One region of the Danxiaibacter flavus genome, then DNA from elsewhere that is predicted to be linked to it. Evidence: riboswitches for the same ligand, from Rfam matches in the RefSeq annotation. Region 1 holds a riboswitch; the other holds the start of a gene.
The links. A riboswitch is a leader RNA that binds a small molecule or an ion and turns the genes downstream of it on or off. The one in region 1 is predicted to bind cobalamin.
Positions count from the first base shown of each region.

Region 2: another riboswitch for cobalamin. It lies ahead of QTN47_RS18830 (TonB-dependent receptor); the one in region 1 lies ahead of QTN47_RS27020 (TonB-dependent receptor plug domain-containing protein).

Region 1 is NZ_JAULBC010000014.1:38,635-43,140, forward strand. It holds gene QTN47_RS27015 (APC family permease) at 1-1,158, opposite strand, end outside; cobalamin riboswitch at 1,449-1,653, shown strand; gene QTN47_RS27020 (TonB-dependent receptor plug domain-containing protein) at 1,794-3,725, shown strand; gene QTN47_RS27025 (DUF6580 family putative transport protein) at 3,745-4,323, shown strand.
Region 2 is NZ_JAULBC010000006.1:412,716-417,221, reverse strand. It holds cobalamin riboswitch at 522-726, shown strand; gene QTN47_RS18830 (TonB-dependent receptor) at 1,162-3,546, shown strand; gene QTN47_RS18825 (FlgD immunoglobulin-like domain containing protein) at 3,600-4,055, opposite strand; gene QTN47_RS18820 (vanadium-dependent haloperoxidase) at 4,255-4,506, opposite strand, start outside.

The DNA of each region.
Region 1 (4,506 bases):
AATACCCGTGCCATTCAAATGCTTTGTCTTTCTTCTTATCGAAAAAATACTTGCCGCTGAGGCCGCCATCCCAAAACAATCCAGAAAAATGGTAAAGTTCAGTATCTCCTCAAATGTCTTAGCAAGAAATACGATAATAATACATATGGCCGCAAATGTAGAAAGAGAGATTACCAGTACGTCTTTCTTTTTCGACTTTTGTTGAAAAATTGCAGGCAGCACACCATCTTCACTCATAGCAAACATTACACGCGGGTTACTCATCAACAACACATTTACATAAGCCAGTACAGATAAAAACAGCAAGGCCGAAAACGCAGATCCGCCCGATTGACCAAACATTTTTGCTGCAACAATTGAGGCAATTTCTTTTTGGCTTTGCAATTGCGTAAAACCAATCACCTTAAAATAAGAAAGATTTACGAGAAGATATAATCCTATAATTATGGCGATTCCCATGAAGATGCCCCGCGGAATATTTCTGGAAGCGTTTTGCACATCACTACCAAAATTGATCGTTTGCTGATAGCCTCCATATGTGAATGAAACGGCAATAAGGCTTGCCCCAAATGAGTGGATCCAGGAAGGAAACGAAACATCCGAAACCGCATTACTTTCGGTTACAGGCTGATGGATCTCGGGCATAAACAGTGCAGCTATAAGCATTACGATCATACCAATCTTTATGATCATCAGAACATTCTGCGTTTTAGCACTCATTCGCAAACCCAGCAAATTAACACCGTAAAATACCACAACGGCAGAAGTGGCAATCAGTGCTTTTGTAAGATCTGTTGCGGGTTCATTAAAAATTACCTGGCTTATATAACCGGAGCCGATCAACGCTACAGCGCCAAGAGAAGCTGCGTTTGAGATGAGTATGATACAGTTTACAGAAAACGCGATAGATGGATGATAAGCATGGGAAAATATGCGGTAATAGCCACCGGTCACCGGGTAGCGGCTGCCTATTTCAGCGTAAGTCAGTGCACCACATAAAGCGATAAGTCCACCCGCTATCCATGCACTAAAATATATTACCGGGTTAAGGGCATATTGTGCGGATGTAGCGGCCGTTCTGAAAATTCCCATCCCGATAACCAGCCCCACCACAACCATGGTCAAATCAAAAAGCGTTAGTTTCTGTTTGGAACTCATAAATAAAAAATAGCCTTAAATGTAGCGAAAATGTGCAAATGTGCGAATGGGCGAATGTGCGAATGGGCAAATAGGCAGATGCGTAGATGCGCGAATGGGCAGATGTGAAGATGGATGAATGGGAGCATGGGTCCATGCGCGAACTAGGAAAGCATAGATGTTTGAATAAGTGAATATTAAATAGCCGCGGGCAAAAGTCCACGCCTGCGCCTATACGAGGTTTATGGATATTTACTCTGTTCATTCACACATTTACTCGTCCGCACATCTACTAATTCGCACATTTCCCTTACTTTTGCCGCGGATTTGGTTGGCGCACGCGCCATTAAAAGGGAAGTCCGGTGTAAATCCGGCGCTATCCCCGTAGCTGTAAGCTTAACGAGCAGGATGCAAGGCATCCTTACTCAATATCTGGATCTTCATACCACTGTATTTTAACGGGAAGGTGTTCAGATGTAAGCGAGCCAGAAGACCTGCCTGATTCAAACAAGATCACTGAGCTTTCGGGAGAAAAGCCGGAGATGCAGCTACGAAAGTTTTAATAATAACTCGTTGCTGCTTTTCTACTCTTTCATTATTCGAAAGTTCATTCTTCATTAAGCATTTCAGAACAAAATACAAACAGAAGAATGAGCATGAAAAAAATTGCACTTTCAGTTACAGCACTCATGACAACACTAACGTTATGGGCACAAAAGGACTCTGCCACTAACGCCCTTGACGAAGTTGTTGTAACCGCAACCAAAAGTCCTAAAAAATTAAGCGAGACAGGCAAAGTACTCACTGTTATTTCTCACGAACAACTTGAACGCAGTGCAGGAAAGGATATTGCACAAGTACTGAATGAGCAAACAGGCATCGTTGTAAATGGCGCTACAAGCAATCCGGGCAAAGACAAAAGCATCTACATGCGTGGCGCTAAGAGTGATTATACATTGATATTAATAGATGGCATCCCGCTATACGATCCGTCAGGCCTCAGCAGCAATTTTGACATCCGCACAATACCCATTGAAAATATTGAACGTGTGGAAATATTGAAAGGCAGTCAATCTACTTTATATGGGGCAGATGCCATTGCAGGCGTTATCAATATTATCACCAAAAGAAAAGGCAATAAAGAAGTGGGCGCTTTTGCGACCGCGAGCTACGGTAGCTTTAATACATTCAAAGGCAACGCAGGGGTTAATGGAAGCACGAAAACGCTTGACTACAATGTCGCCTACACTTACTACGATACAAAAGGCATTAGCGAAGCCAAAGACCCAAACGGCACCGGAACATTTGACAAGGATGGTTATAAACAGCATGGTGTATTGGCCAATCTTGGTTTTAAAGTAAATGATCATTGGAAAATAACTCCGTTCCTGCGCTACAACACCTACAATGGTAAACTGGATGCGGGGGCTTACACAGATGACCGGGACTATACCTACAAAAGCAAAAGTCTGCAAACGGGTGTGCGCAGTGAATTAACCTTCGGCAAAAGCAGGTTTACACTAAACTATAGTTACAATACTATCAAAAGAGACTACCTCAACGATTCAGGTTATGTGCCACCATATAGCGACCAATACTATTCCGGTGGCTATAAAGGAACAGACCAGTTTGCGGAAATTGTTTACTCTACTGAGCTGGCTAAAGGTTTACAACTGGTTTCGGGAGTTGATTACAGAACATCGAATACATCTCAATCCAATACGTACATTGGAAGCTGGGGGCAGGACGTTAGCAAAATAAGTAAGGACAGCGCCATGCAACACCAGTTTAATGCATACGCATCTCTTCTGTACACCGGTAAGGTATTTCACGCCGAGGCTGGCGCCAGGTATAATAACAATTCTATTTACGGCACCAAGTGGACTTACAACTTTAATCCTTTCGTTTTCCTGAACAAAGAAGTGAAAATTTTTGCCAACATATCCAGCGCGTTTAAAACACCTACACTGTACCAATTATACGCACCAATGTATGGCAACAGCTCTTTAAAGGCTGAATCTGCGGTTACCTACGAAGGTGGAGTGCAGTATTTTCAACCTGAACAAAAGTTCAACATCAGGGGTGTTATTTATAAGCGTGACGTAAATAATGTAATTGCATTCACAAACAGATATGTAAACCAGGATGAACAGCATAACTGGGGTGTAGAAATTGAACCAACCATCAACTTCACAGAAAATCTACAGTTAGTATTACAGTATGCACACACGAAAGGTAAATTAAATACACAACTGAACGGCAAGGATTCCAGTTCATCTACATTATTGCGTGTACCAGAAGATACTTACAGCATGGCATTGAATTACCGCGCGTCTAAAAAACTGTTTTTAAGCATGAATATACAAACCTTTGGCGCAAGAAAGGATTTGGATTTTAGCACTTATCCATCTACATTGGTTAACTTGGAGGCCTACACTTTGTGGAGTGCATATGGTGAATATAAATTCAACAAACACGTTAAGGTTTTTGCTGATTTTAAAAACATTACCAATACGGATTATGTTGAAGTATTGGGATATAGCACTCAACCGGCAAGTGTACAGGCTGGATTAACTGTAACTTTTTAAATTCCTAAATAGTCATTATATGTCAATTCCAAAATTCAATCCCCGCACAACGTTACTATTACTGATCATTTGTTTTGTGGCTGTATTACGTTTATCCACAAACATGACAAAGGAGTTAAGCCCACTGGTTATGTATTCACCACTTGGCGCAATGGCCCTGTTTGGTGGCGCCTATTTTAAGGGCAACATAAAGCCATTTGCGTTTCCTTTATTAGCATTATTTATTAGTGACCTTGTTTTATCATTTACTGTATTTTCCGAATTCAGAACAGGTTTGTTGTATGGTGGCTGGTACTGGGTGTACGGATCTTTTGCATTAATGACTATCGCTGGCAAACTTCTCATCAAAGACGTAAACATCCAGAGTATCTTAACAGCAACACTGGTAACCGTGTTAATTCACTGGCTGGTCTCTGATTTGGGCGCGGCGCTATCTCAAAACGGCTTTGCAAACATCATGACAACCTATCAACTACGTCTTGTCACTGCAATTCCTTACGAATTAAGATTTCTCTCTTCCACCATTATTTATAGTGGAATTATGTTTGGCAGTTTTGAATTATTAAAGAATAGAGTTACTGCACCCGAAGCAAGATAAATGTGCGAATGAGTGAATGTGCGGATGTGCAAATGTGCGGATGTGCAAATGTGTGAATGAGTAAATATGCAAATGAATTCCTGCGAAGTTGTTTATTGCTTCGCAGGAATTATTTAGATCTTTAGATGCAGAAATCCAATCTTTTTAGAAACATTACCAGTTTTAAGCTTTAGGCTTTGAGCT
Region 2 (4,506 bases), on a different contig from region 1:
AAGAAGCACAATGAATAATTGGGAATAGAGATGGCAAGTTTTCATTAGTGTATAAATTTTAGTTGCGTTTTGGCTATTGTCATTGTATTGAGGGTGTTTAAAGGCGAGCTCTGCATAGCCATGCGTAACTCACCACCCGTATTTTTTATCTTCCTAATTCCAGGAAAGATCGCACGTTTATAACTGCCACATCTTACCTGTTTATCCATTTGCACATTTACTCATTTGCACATTTACTCATTTGCACATTTACCATTTGCACATTTACTCATTTGCACATCCGCACATTCTCCTATTTGCTCAAACGCCTGCTTCCCATTCCAATACACAGCCCAATCACAACCATGGTCAAGTCAAAAAGCGTTAGTTTCTGTTTGGAACTCATAAATAAAGAATAACCTTAAATATAGGGAAAGAAGAGGAAGATAATTGAAAAATTGACAAGTGAAAATTGAAAATGATGGATTCCTGGCCGTGAAAATTCATTGTGAATTTTCAATTCCCCCTTTTTAATTATCCGTTATTTATGCCGCGGATTTCGCTGGCGAATGCGCCGTTAAAAGGGAAGTCCGGTGTAAATCCGGCGCTATCCCTGTAGCTGTAAGCTTTACGATCAAGATGCAATTCATCCTTGTTCAACATCAGGATCTTCATACCACTATATTTAAACGGGAAGATGTTCATATGTAAGCTAGCCAGAAGACCTGCCAAACACCACACACAATCGCTGGGCTATCGGGTGAAAAGACGGAGATGCAAACTTGTAGCTTTCTTAGTTTCTGCATTTGTCGTATTCCGGCTATTCTCAGCCTTTGTAACATACAAAACTCAATGTTATTGGGCTTGTGCCATCCCCCATGGATGCGAATTTGATAGCGTTACACCTGTCTACATTTTGAGATTGTGTTTTTATCCATATTGTATCCGTGACGGATCAGGTTTTTAATCTTTGGGGGATGTAGAAGATTAAGCATACACCTCTCAGAGCATTTGGCAACCGCGCCATCAGGCATCCGATTCTATTGACAATGAGGAGGAATTTCTCTAGCTTTACCAAACGACTTGAAATTGCTGCAAGCCTATCAACTTACCATTTTATCATTCTTATATAGTCGCCAGAGTTAAAAATCAAGTTAACCGACTTAAGTATAAAATGCAAGTATGAAACTTTTTCTAATCCCTTTTCTTCTACTCCTGCCCTCTTATGTTTTCTCCAATGAAAATAATGGGACCATTCGCGGTACTGTTTCAACTTCAGATGGAATGCCAGCTGCTTTTGTAAGTGTCCGGATAGAAAATTCCGGCAAAGGGGATATTACTGATGATCAGGGAAATTTTGAGATCAAAAAATTAAGCCCCGGGAATTGTATTCTTCGCTTCTCATTACTAGGGTATGTTGATAGTACAATCAATGTACATATAAAACAAAATGAAACAACTTTTATTACCGTACAACTTGATCAAACATATGCGGAACTAAAAAAAATAACGGTTGTTGCAAATCTCGATTCGAAACATGTTGAAATAAAACCTTCGGAATCATTGCGGCTGAATTTGCCACTTAATGAGATACCACAAAACATTGCGGTAGTTACTCATCAAACGATGGCAGATCAGGGCTTGTTATCCACAACAGAAGCAACACGCAATGTCAGCGGCGTTGAAAAAATCAATGGTGGATTAAATGATTATTCATTAATAATTCGTGGAACTGACGCAACCTATAATGTAGTTCGCAATGGCGTCGGCAATTTTTGGTGGAACCAGCAGGAAGACGCAGCTATGTTGGAAAAAATCGAACTCATAAAAGGACCCGCCGGCTTTATGATGAGCGAAGCCGAACCAGGGGGCATTGTGAACATAGTAACTAAACAACCGTCGAAAGAATCCATATCTAATATAAATGTGGGGTTCGGAAGCTACAATATGATTCGGCTTACTGCAGATATTGGTGGCACGTTTTCAAAATCGTCAAAATTTTCATATCGCTTTAATGCAGGCGTTCACCGTCAAAACAGATCATTTCAATTCGGGACAGCATCAAGGTATTTTGTATGTGCTGCCGTAAAATATGACCTTACTAAAAAAATATCTTTTACTGCCGAATACAATTTAATGAAAGCCGAAACAAAGGGAAACAATACCGACCTCCCTTCCATTGATGGCAAAATGCTCATGCTCCCAAGGAATTTTGCAGTAGCAGATGCCAGTACTGACAAGGTAGCACCCAGTGATAATTACTTCCGTATCCATTTTAAACACATCTTCAATGATAACTGGCAGTTGAATGCCCAACTTGCTTATATCGACGGCTCATATATTTTTCATTGGTTACAAACGGATCCATCTTTACAAGTGACAAATGATACATTATATAGGTATGTCAATCATGAGGAATGGCGAAACTTTTCTAAAGTAGCACAGTTTTTTTTTGACGGTAAATTTAAAACAACTGCAAAGATTGAACACAAGCTTTTGTTGGGGATTGATTGTTACAGCGCCGGCACAGATGATCAGATTAAAGATACTTATGGACAAAAAAAGTTCGGATTATACATCCCCAGGCCGCAATATTATCTGCCTGTTGACTCTTTGAGAAATACGCAATTCTCTGACACGTTCTATCAGAAAGTAAGATTCAACAATGTCACCATTTATCTGCAGGATCATATAAAAATTGCAGAAAAATTAGTGATTACCCTGGCCGGCCATTTTACACATGCAACTTTTTATGACACCGGAACTTCCGTTCCCGATTATCAAAAAAACAATATCTATAATGTAGTTACGCCTCGCATGGGATTAACCTGGTTATTTACAAAAGACATTTCAATATATGCAATGTATGATCAGAGTTTCGCGCCGGAGATTGCTCCCGTGTATAATCATACCCCCTTAAGGCCACTTACCGGCAGCGATATAGAAGCTGGAATGAAGGCATATTTTTTTGACAAAAAATTGAATATAAATTTTTCCGTTTTTCAGATCACAAAGAATAACACCTTATCAGCAGATCCGGCCCATCCTGGTTTTAATATTCAAACCGGACAGGTAACAAGCAAAGGAATTGAAGTTGATATAAACGGAAATATTACACATTCGCTAACTATCGCAGGAAACTATGCATACACAGATGCAAGAATTACCAAAGATAGCAGCGGCCTTGTTGGCTTAAGAATTTTCGGCACTCCAGATCACTATGCTAACCTGTGGCTAAAATACATTGTGCTACATCACAAATCAGGAGGCCTGTCATTTGCAATTGGATACCAGCATATGGGTAAACGAAGCGCTGTAGATCCAGGTTGGGCCTCCGGCGATCCTGTCAATTATTTACCTGTTTACAATTTGTTTGATGCAGCATTAAGCTATAGCATTAATAGATTCAACATCTGTTTAAATGTATACAACCTCACCAATACCGACTATGCCGCAATGGGTTATTTTAACTCCGCTATCAAGGAATGGCGATATACGCCGGGTGAACCAATTAATTTCAGGCTGAGTATTGGAATTAATTTAGTACATCTCAAAAAAAGCAAATAACATTTGAGAATTGCCTTCCCACAATTATTTTAATGAGCATTCTTTAAATCCGGTCAGCTGACAACAAACAATTTTCTTGTTTGCATTTTATTTCCTTCATTCAATTGTATAATATAAATCCCTGTAGCTACCGGGCTCCCGTTTTCATCCTTTGCATTCCATAAAAACTGATGTACACCTTGTTGCACACTTTCAGTAAGAAGCGTCCTGACCAACCGTCCTGCTATATCATATATTTTAACGGAACCAGCTTTCGCTTCATCCATTTGAAATCTGATTACTGCGAATTGAGAACTTTCGGCAGAAACGACTTCATCGGCAGATTCGATAAGAAACGGCTGACAATGAGAACAATACCGAACACAATACCCGGATGGTGCGCATGCATAACCGATCGGACATTTACCGTTATGACATTTCTTTTGAGCATTTACAGAATCTGCCAAAGTGAAAAAGGTTATCGCAAGGATAATAAACTGTAACACTTTCTTTAATTGTTGTTTTTTCATTTTATTGGTTTTAGTTATGATTAAAAAATACTTTAGAGCCATCATTTTTTTTCGTTACAACAGAATTGCCAGCCCGAATCTTCAGCAGAAATGTCCCATCAAGCAACGGCGTTTCCTTTTAGTTTTGGCCGCACGGGATATGTTATATGTGAGTCCTGATATTCTTCCAACATAAACTACAGCTCCGCAAAGACCTCTATCAATCATCATTCCTTAAAGCCAGAGCCACCAACACATTTTTACTAACAGCGGTGCCGCAGATTGCCCCTGCTTTAATAGAAGGTAAAAAGTGTATGCCACCATAAAATCGTGAATTTCCGGCTTCAGTTGCAGCTGCTATAAAGCTTGTATAAGAACGGGGAGCAAGCCCGACATTATCGTACGTGTGATCGGTAAATGGCACATTACCCAGGTAATGCGTTAACACTGTCGCTGCAGCGTAAGAGAGCGT